Regions from separate parts of the Acinetobacter sp. B-6 genome, predicted to be linked through region 2. Evidence: riboswitches for the same ligand, from Rfam matches in the RefSeq annotation. Region 2 holds a riboswitch; the other holds the start of a gene.
The links. A riboswitch is a leader RNA that binds a small molecule or an ion and turns the genes downstream of it on or off. The one in region 2 is predicted to bind manganese.
Positions count from the first base shown of each region.

Region 1: linked by a shared signal. The riboswitch ahead of AC1Z3T_RS14340 (TMEM165/GDT1 family protein) and the one ahead of AC1Z3T_RS04095 (TMEM165/GDT1 family protein) in region 2 are both predicted to bind manganese.

Region 1 covers NZ_JBXPBY010000011.1:70,697-75,132, reverse strand. Annotated here, with positions in the region: gene AC1Z3T_RS14345 (2-oxo acid dehydrogenase subunit E2) at 1-1,300, shown strand, start outside; yybP-ykoY riboswitch at 1,437-1,594, shown strand; gene AC1Z3T_RS14340 (TMEM165/GDT1 family protein) at 1,683-2,261, shown strand; gene AC1Z3T_RS14335 (oxygen-binding di-iron domain-containing protein) at 2,478-3,275, shown strand; gene AC1Z3T_RS14330 (YkgJ family cysteine cluster protein) at 3,366-3,731, shown strand; gene guaB (IMP dehydrogenase) at 4,032-4,436, shown strand, end outside.
Region 2 covers NZ_JBXPBY010000002.1:292,792-297,227, forward strand. Annotated here, with positions in the region: gene AC1Z3T_RS04085 (5-carboxymethyl-2-hydroxymuconate Delta-isomerase) at 44-412, opposite strand; gene AC1Z3T_RS04090 (phosphoethanolamine transferase) at 720-2,333, opposite strand; gene AC1Z3T_RS04095 (TMEM165/GDT1 family protein) at 2,348-2,929, opposite strand; yybP-ykoY riboswitch at 3,001-3,146, opposite strand; gene AC1Z3T_RS04100 (AAA family ATPase) at 3,491-4,436, opposite strand, start outside.

The sequences.
Region 1 (4,436 bases), on a different contig from region 2:
TAAAGTTGAGGTCACTGTGCCAGATTTGGGCGTGGACAAAGCGACTATTTCTGAAATCTTGGTCAATGTGGGTGACCGTGTTGAAAAAGATCAAAGTCTTTGTGTTGCGGAATCTGATAAAGCATCTGTAGAAGTGCCAAGCACAGTTGCAGGTGTGGTCAGCGCTATTCATGTTGAATTGAATCAGTCTGTGGCTCAAGGTACCGCTTTGGTGACGATTGAAGCTGAAGGTCAAGCAGCATCAGCTTCTCAAGCGAAGCCTGCGACTCAATCATCGCAAGAAATAGCACCAGTCGCAGCTCAAGCATCGACTACTGCATCTGCAAAAGTTGAGACGATTACTGCTGTAGACTCGGGTGAGAAATTATCAAAAGCACAGCAAGCTGAAAATGCCAAAGTCTATGCGGGTCCAGCTGTGCGTAAACTTGCACGTGAATTGGGCGTTATACTTTCTCAAGTTCAAGCTTCTGGTCCACATGCACGTGTGATGAAAGACGATGTTTTTGCTTTTGTTAAAGCGAAACTGACTGCACCACAAGCAGCGCCACAAACTACAGTTGCTCAGGTTGCTTCAGGTTTACCGGCTTTACCAGACTTCAGCGCATTTGGTGGTAGTGAAATTGCGCCAATGACACGTTTACAGCAAGTGTCTGTACCGCAGTTGTCATTGAACAATTTTATTCCGCAAGTGACACAATTTGATTTGGCGGATATTACTGAGCTTGAAGCTTGGCGTGGTGAACTCAAAGGTAAGTTTAAGCAAGACGGTATAAGCTTAACCATTCTTGCTTTTATTGCGAAAGCTGTAGCGTTCTTGTTGAAAGAAGAACCTTATTTTGCAGGTCATCTTGCTGACGATCAAAAGTCAGTGGTGTTACGTAAGGAAATTCATATGGGAATCGCAGTGGCGACACCAGATGGATTAACTGTTCCTGTATTGCGCAATCCTGACCAAAAATCAATTAAGCAAATTGCGATTGAATTGGGTGAATTGAGTAAAAAAGCACGTGATAAGAAACTTTCTCCGAAAGATTTGCAAGGTGCCAACTTTACAATTACCAGCTTAGGTTCAATTGGTGGTACAGCATTTACACCTTTGGTCAACTGGCCACAAGTTGCAATCTTGGGAATTTCACCTGCCACCATGCAGCCAGTTTGGAATGGTTCAGGTTTTGATCCGAAATTGATGTTGCCACTGTCATTGTCTTATGACCATCGTGTGATTAATGGTGCGGATGCGGCTCGATTTACCAATAAATTGACCAAGTTGTTATCGGACATTCGTAACATTTTGCTTTAAGTTTTAAAAAAGATGAGGAAACCTCGCTTTATGCGGGGTTTTTTATATTTAAGCCGATCAAATCTTTTGCTTTGATTGGTGTTTAAGATATTGAATAGTAAAAATTGAAAATAAACTGAAAAGCATTGTAGAATAGTTGTACTTCATTGGGGAGTAGCCGCTGTTTGTTATCAATACGATAATAAATGGGTGATGATCAACATAATTACTCAACAGAGTATGGTCATCATAGCAAAGAACCAATTTAGCTGAAGGCATGTACTCAGCTATCTTTTGTTGGCAAGACCTTTGATTTATCACTCCGCGTTGGATAGGTGACTATTCATATTGGCTAGCAGGAGGGGTAAGTCATCGGTAAATATTGCTAGCCAGAGACTTTGACATGTTAAATGCCTTCCTCATCTCTTTGGTGGTTGTTGCTTTATCCGAAATGGGCGATAAAACGCAACTACTCGCATTACTTCTTGCTGCACGTTTCCGTAAACCTATTCCGATTTTATTCGCGATTCTGATTGCGACATTGGTCAATCATGGCGTTTCAGCTGTGCTGGGGCAATGGATTACCACGGTACTCAGTCCAACTGTTCTGTTATGGATTGTTTCACTGGGCTTTATCGCCATGGCGGGTTGGATGCTGATTCCAGACGAACTGGATGATGAATCTGAAAGCATCAATAAATGGCAGAAATATGGGGTCTTTGGTGCAACATTTGTGTTGTTCTTCCTGGCTGAAATCGGTGATAAAACTCAAATTGCGACCGTAGCACTTGCTGCACGTTTTGACAGTATCGGATGGGTCACTCTAGGGACTACACTGGGCATTATGTTGGTCAATGCACCTGCTGTATTTATTGGTAATAAGTTGGCAGATAAATTACCAATTTCTTTAATTCATAAAATTGGTGCAGCGATATTCTTTATCATTGGTGTTGCCGCATTGGTACAACATTACTTTTTTTAAGGCTGTTTTGTCGATGCAGCTTTAAGCTGTGATTGGATCAGCACCTTTTCAAGATAAAAAACTCAACCTAGTGTTGGGTTTTTTATTATTTTGAGAATAATCACACAAATAATCATAAAACTTAGGTTGTATATTTATTGTAACTTTGAAGAAAACCTTATATGTTGTATGGGATAAATAAAGATTTATTTTAAAAAAGGTTTTGGGGTTCTGGGTATGGCTTTAGATCGCACCACATCGCAAGTTTTGTTTGATAATGGCACACATAAATGTATTAGTTTTACCAGTTTGGTGAAAGGCGAAGGTGTACAAGCCAATCAATTTTTGATTCTCAATAATGAACGTGCAGCAGTTTTGGATCCAGGTGGTGATTTAACTTATGTGCCTTTAACTATGGAATTAAATAAATACACACGTTTGCAAAACCTAGACTATGTGATGGCATCTCATCAAGACCCTGACATTATTACCTCAATGCCACGTTGGTTAGTGTATACCGATGCTAAAGTGGTCGCTTCTAAGTTGTGGGCGCGCTTTTTACCTCACTTAAATTCCGCTTTTATGAGTGACCGTATGAAAGGCGGTTGGCTAGAGCGTTTGATTGAGTTACCTGATCAAGGGGGTTCAATTCCTTTGGGTGAAACTCGAATTATTGTCGTTCCTGCACATTTCTTACATTCAGTAGGGAATTTTCAGTTTTACGACCCCATCTCTAAAATTTTATTTACTGGGGATATGGGGGCATCTATTGTTGATGATGCATCTACACCGATAGATGATTTTAATAGTCATATTCCAAGTATGCGTGGTTTTCATCAACGGTATATGTGTACCAATAGAATCATTCGCTTATGGGTGAAAATGGTGCGTCAGATGGATATTGAGATGATCGTACCTCAGCATGGCAAACCTTTTATTGGAAAGGAAATGATCAATCAATTTTTAGATTGGATTGAAAATTTACAGTGTGGTGTTGATTTGATGGATGAGACCGTGTTTACCTGTCCTCAATAAAAAAACTCAAAAAATCTATTGTGTTTGGATACGACTTTTTTTAGGATTTTCTTGCCAAAATCTTAAACTGATAACGAGAATCTTAAAAAAATGTTGTCACAAATCTCAGCACAGGATGCGTGCTTAAACTGTGGGGCGTGTTGCGCCTTTTTCCGAGTCTCATTTTATTGGGCGGAGGGAGAAGCAATGCCTTCAGATTATGTAGAACCGTTAACTGCAGTATATTCATGTATGCAAGGGACCAATCAAAAACAACCCCGTTGTATTGCATTGGATGGTGTTGTTGGACAGCAGGTCAGTTGTACCATGTATGAACAACGCAGTTCATCTTGTAAAGAGGTGCAGGCTGGGGATGCACAATGTGCCAAAGCAAGGCAGGCACATAATTTAATTCCTTTGATTGATATTGATGTCATGACACCCAGTAATGATGAAGATTTTGATCAGGTGTGCTAATGCTGCAATGCAGAAGTTTAGGATACGAGAAGATTTTTTTACAAGAGATACAAGCTCTAATCATATATTGAGTCGTTTTTTGACAGTAGCCTAGAGTTGTTTAAAAAGCAGAGACTGTCAGCTGACAGTTTGCTGTAGTGTTAAATCCACTATAATTTTATATTCAAAGCCCATTTTTATTTCAATAAGATACTGAAAAATAAAGGGTGATCGAGAATAAGATAAATCCGCACAATAAAAAATGAAAATTGAACGGAAATTTGTATATAATAGCTCACGGAAATTACCAGCGAGACTGTTATGTTGACCATCGTTCAAGAAGCGTTAACCTTCGATGATGTCTTATTACTCCCTGCCTATTCTACTATTCTCCCAAAAGATGTCTCTCTAAAGACACGCCTCACACGCGGCATTCAACTGAACATACCTATGGTTTCAGCAGCAATGGATACAGTGACTGAGTCACGTATGGCGATTGCAATGGCGCAAAATGGTGGTATCGGTATTTTACATAAAAACATGGATATTTCTGCGCAAGCTGCAGAAGTTCGCCGTGTGAAAAAATTTGAAGCAGGCATGGTGAAAGATCCTATCACCGTGACTCCTGAAACGACGATTCGTGACTTGATTGCGATTACTCAAGCCAACAATATCAGTGGTGTACCTGTTGTTAAAGACGGCAAGGTTGTTGGAATTGTGACAGGA
Region 2 (4,436 bases):
GCGTGAATAAAAAATGGGGCTTATCGTTAAGCCCCATGATTGATCATTTTTTTACAAATACTTTCTTATAAATTTCTCTCGGCATTTCAGCAAATTCCACACAGAGCTGAATTTCCAGACCTTGAGCTGAATAGTCTTGAAACGACTGTAAAAATTGTGACAGATTTTCCGTCATTAAATTTTTTTGTTCTTCACTGCGTCCGCTTAAACCTTGTAAACGAACAAAGATGAATGCTTGTTGATTGTCTCCAAAACCGATCAGATAATCTGAAACTGATTGAATACGCGACTTAATATCATGTGCATCGCTGACTAAGCCCGTATCAAACAAAGCATGATTTAAACCCAACATCAATTTCTTTTGATCTAAATTCTGAATATTGTCTGAATAATCAATAAACATTTGTGGCATCGTGTTAACCATATGAAAATATTATAGATTAGTATTGAGTATAACATCCCTACTCTAGAAACTGTAAAATTAACGCAAATTTATAACTTTAGTTGTATATACTTCATTAAAAAATAAGCAAAAATTTAGATATAGTACTATTATCAAAGCATTGGTTATCAAATTTTTGCTTAGAATTCTCCACTCCCAAAATCTTGTTGAATGTAACTTTCTGATCGTTGCATCATATCCATTAATTTTTATATCACTACCACGACGTATACACGACCTCATAACCAAGGCAGGTATACTGAACGAAAAAATAAATTTAGCGCCATAATAACTTCGGAATAAAATGACATTTCTCATCTAACCAACATAATTTTTCTTGAGTTTCCAATCGATCATGAAGTCCCATTAAATGTAAAACATAACGGTCTAAATCACTGGCATCGATAGGTCTTTGGCTACTTATTCCCTTTTTCGGCATTTGATCATACCAAATCAGGATTGGTACACGATAACCTGCTTCTGTATCCGAACTATGACCTGCATAATTGAGTTTATGACCCACTTGATTTCCATGATCAGACAAAAAAGTAAAAGATCTAAAATCAGCCCTTTTGGACAAAAGCAAATCAAACAGTTTAGAAACAATCCAATCTTGATAAAGGATACTATTATCGTATTCATTACGTTTTAACTGAATAAAATGATTGATTTTATTTTGCTCTAGCGTCCTTTCAACCTCATCATTTGTCGCATCATTAAATTTAGAAAACTGTTCAGGATAACGTAACTTATAATTTGGGTGTGAACCAATCAGATGTAGAATAATGAGCTTACGAGGCGTTGGATCATCTAACGCAGCTTTATAAGCTGGAAGAATATTTTCATCCAATGAACGACTGCTCCGACCGGACTGTTTATTGATAAAAACCACTGCGTCGGCATAGTTTGCAAATAATGATGAGATATAAACATCATCTTGATTACTGATCCAATACACCTTGAATCCTGCAGCTTTTGCATAGCCCATAATATTTTCTGGTGCTTGGTCATCCATCGCATTGCGTGTGCCATCATTAAATAAATAACGTAGCGATTGAATGGTAGAAGATGCAGGCGAATAACCTCGACAAAATACTTTGAACTGCCCACTACGTTTGCTTAACTCAGGTGTTGTATTTCGAGGATAACCACATAAGCCAAAATTAAAACTGGTAATACTGTCTGTTAAAACCACTGTATGGGTTTGCTGTTCAGCAAACGGTTTACGTCTATCCAATCTTTTTTTTGCATTGAACGTCCAAGTTTGATGTATATGATGGTGTTGTGAAACACGTGACTGAAAATCTTTAATTTTGCCATAATATCCAAACCAATAAGCAAGTGGATGCAAAGCAAAAGAAGGTTTTAGCACATAACTGACCACACACAGTAATATCAAAAACCCGAGGATTGAGCGCCCGACGACACGCATTGGATAAATATGAAGATGTGGCTGATCAAAATATTTAAATAAGACTAAAAAATATAATCCCAATGTGGTTAAAAAACACAACAGCAAAAGCCCAAACAATCCTGCATGTTGTTGCATGAACTCTAAACTTTCATTGAATGTGGTATTTGCAATCGACTCAACAATTAAATAGCCTTCTGCATCACTGTTAAATAACCACCAGCTCAGTGAAAGTAAGGTAGTATGCAAGAAAAAAATAAACCACCAAAGTATCGCGGATATTTTCCAAACCAGTTTTGACTTGCTACTCGCTTGGAAGCATAACCAAACACCTGGCATTGCTAAAAATGCCAAACGTAAACTATCTGCCCAGCTTCCAGCAAAGCCCAATGTGAAAAAGACAATCAAGACAGGCAAAAGCAAATAAAATGCAAAAAACCATCGTTGTATATCTATCGGCAGTTGATTAAATCGGCGCATAGCACTTAAACGCTTTAAACTTTGAAAAAGTAATGTTGAACGAGAGCAGCAACACCAATCGTTAAGAATACCAGTGCACCAATTTTATGAATCAATGAAATTGGAAGTTTTTCTGCAAGTTTGTTGCCGATAAATACTGCTGGTGCATTCACCAACATGATTCCCAAAGTGGTTCCAACTGTCACCCAGCCGATACTGTCAAAACGAGCAGCTAAAGCAACTGTTGCAATTTGGGTTTTATCCCCAATTTCTGCCAAAAAGAACAGCACAAATGTTGCACCAAATACACCATATTTTTGCCATTTATTGATACTTTCGGATTCATCCCCTAATTCATCAGGAATAAGCATCCATATCGCCATCCCAATAAATCCTAATGAAACAATCCATAACAGTACAGTTGGACTCAATACCGTGGTGATCCACTGACCCAATATGGCTGAAACACCATGATTGACAAGTGTGGCTAAAAAAATCGCCAATAGAATGGGAATGGGTTTTCGAAATCGTGCAGACAGAAGCAGAGCTAAAAGTTGAGTTTTGTCACCGATTTCAGATAAGGCAACAACAGCAAGAGAGATAAGGAAAGCAGACATCATAATACTTTTCTCTGGCTAGCAATAATTACCAATGATTTATAACTCTAGCTAGCCAAAGCAGAGTAACAAATCAAAGGTCTTGCCAACAAAAAGAAATTATGATCAAAAAGATCTTTTGGTTCTTTGCTATGATGACCATGCCCATTTGAGCAATTATGTTGACCATCACCTTTTTACCCGAGGTAAAAAGCGGCTACTCCCCAATGAAGTTGAGTTATCATAAAGAATACTTGAGCAATTTTCAAACATAATTTTGCGATATCAAAATTTCACATTTGATCTAGCATTGCGAGCCTGCAATAGTACGTTTTTACTCGATCTGTACAACTTATAGCATCTGAGATGCAACGCTAGAGTGATGATCAATTCTAAATTTTCATAATCATCAAATTGTTCAAAAGAAACACTTCAATCTATTGATGTTCGTGCATGATAAAATCATCACAACTGAAAGCTGAAATTATAGTTCTTCATATGCTTATATTCTGGGAATATTGCAATATACCAATAGAGTAATTTTTCTCAACCTTATTCATACTTCCACCATTAGAAGGATTTTTATTCGACAAACAGTAGGGCTAAACGCACTTGGTCATATCCCATTTTAGGGCTGGTCAACTCTACGATTGGGCGTAATTTTATCGCACCATCATCATTAAAATGACTTGGATCTTGCCGTTTCATTAATTTTTTATAAATTGTCCGTATTTTCTCGACCACCTCTTCACCCGGATTAGCAACAGAAATATCAAGCCCTTGTTCCTTATGCAGTCTCGCCAAATGATTGATGATTGTTGCTGGGGTTAAACCTCGCTCAATGGCAATATCTTGAATTTCGTAGCCACTTTCAAACAACTCACGCGTTTCGTCCAATGTGGCTGAAGCATAGTTGGCTTTACCGTTATTACGCGCCAATTTTTTTTCATTGCGTTCTATTTCAGTGGCGTTCAATGTCCCACCACAATGGCGAATAAAAGCATTATGTTGGGGTGTTAAGTCAACCTCCGCATAGTGCTGTTCAGCTTCACTGGAAAGCTCTTGAAAACGACGATCTGCTTTGATTGCCAAACTATCAAGTTCTAATGCTTGATCGTTGAAGCCAAGCAATCTAAGCCCCTCAATTGATTTTAACCGTGACAAAGCAACATAACCTTGCCCTTTTTCAAAAGTATGACTCAAATTAATTTCAGCAGCTTCTAAGGTCATGCCTTGTGATTTATGAATAGTAATTGCCCACGCCAAACGCAATGGAACTTGTTGTAAACTGGCAATCGTTTTACCGCCTTCATTGTCCACTGACCAAGTTTCAGGAGCGACCAATAAAGTTGTTCCATCGGTCATTTTCACCTTGGGCAACATCCCCATTTCATCATCTTCTTCAAAACCAATCACTTCACCTAAACTGCCGTTGATATATCCCATGTCAAAATTATTTTTAACAAACATCACTTTGGCATGTTTTTTTAATGTCAGTTCTTCAGGCGCACGAACTGAGGATTTTAAT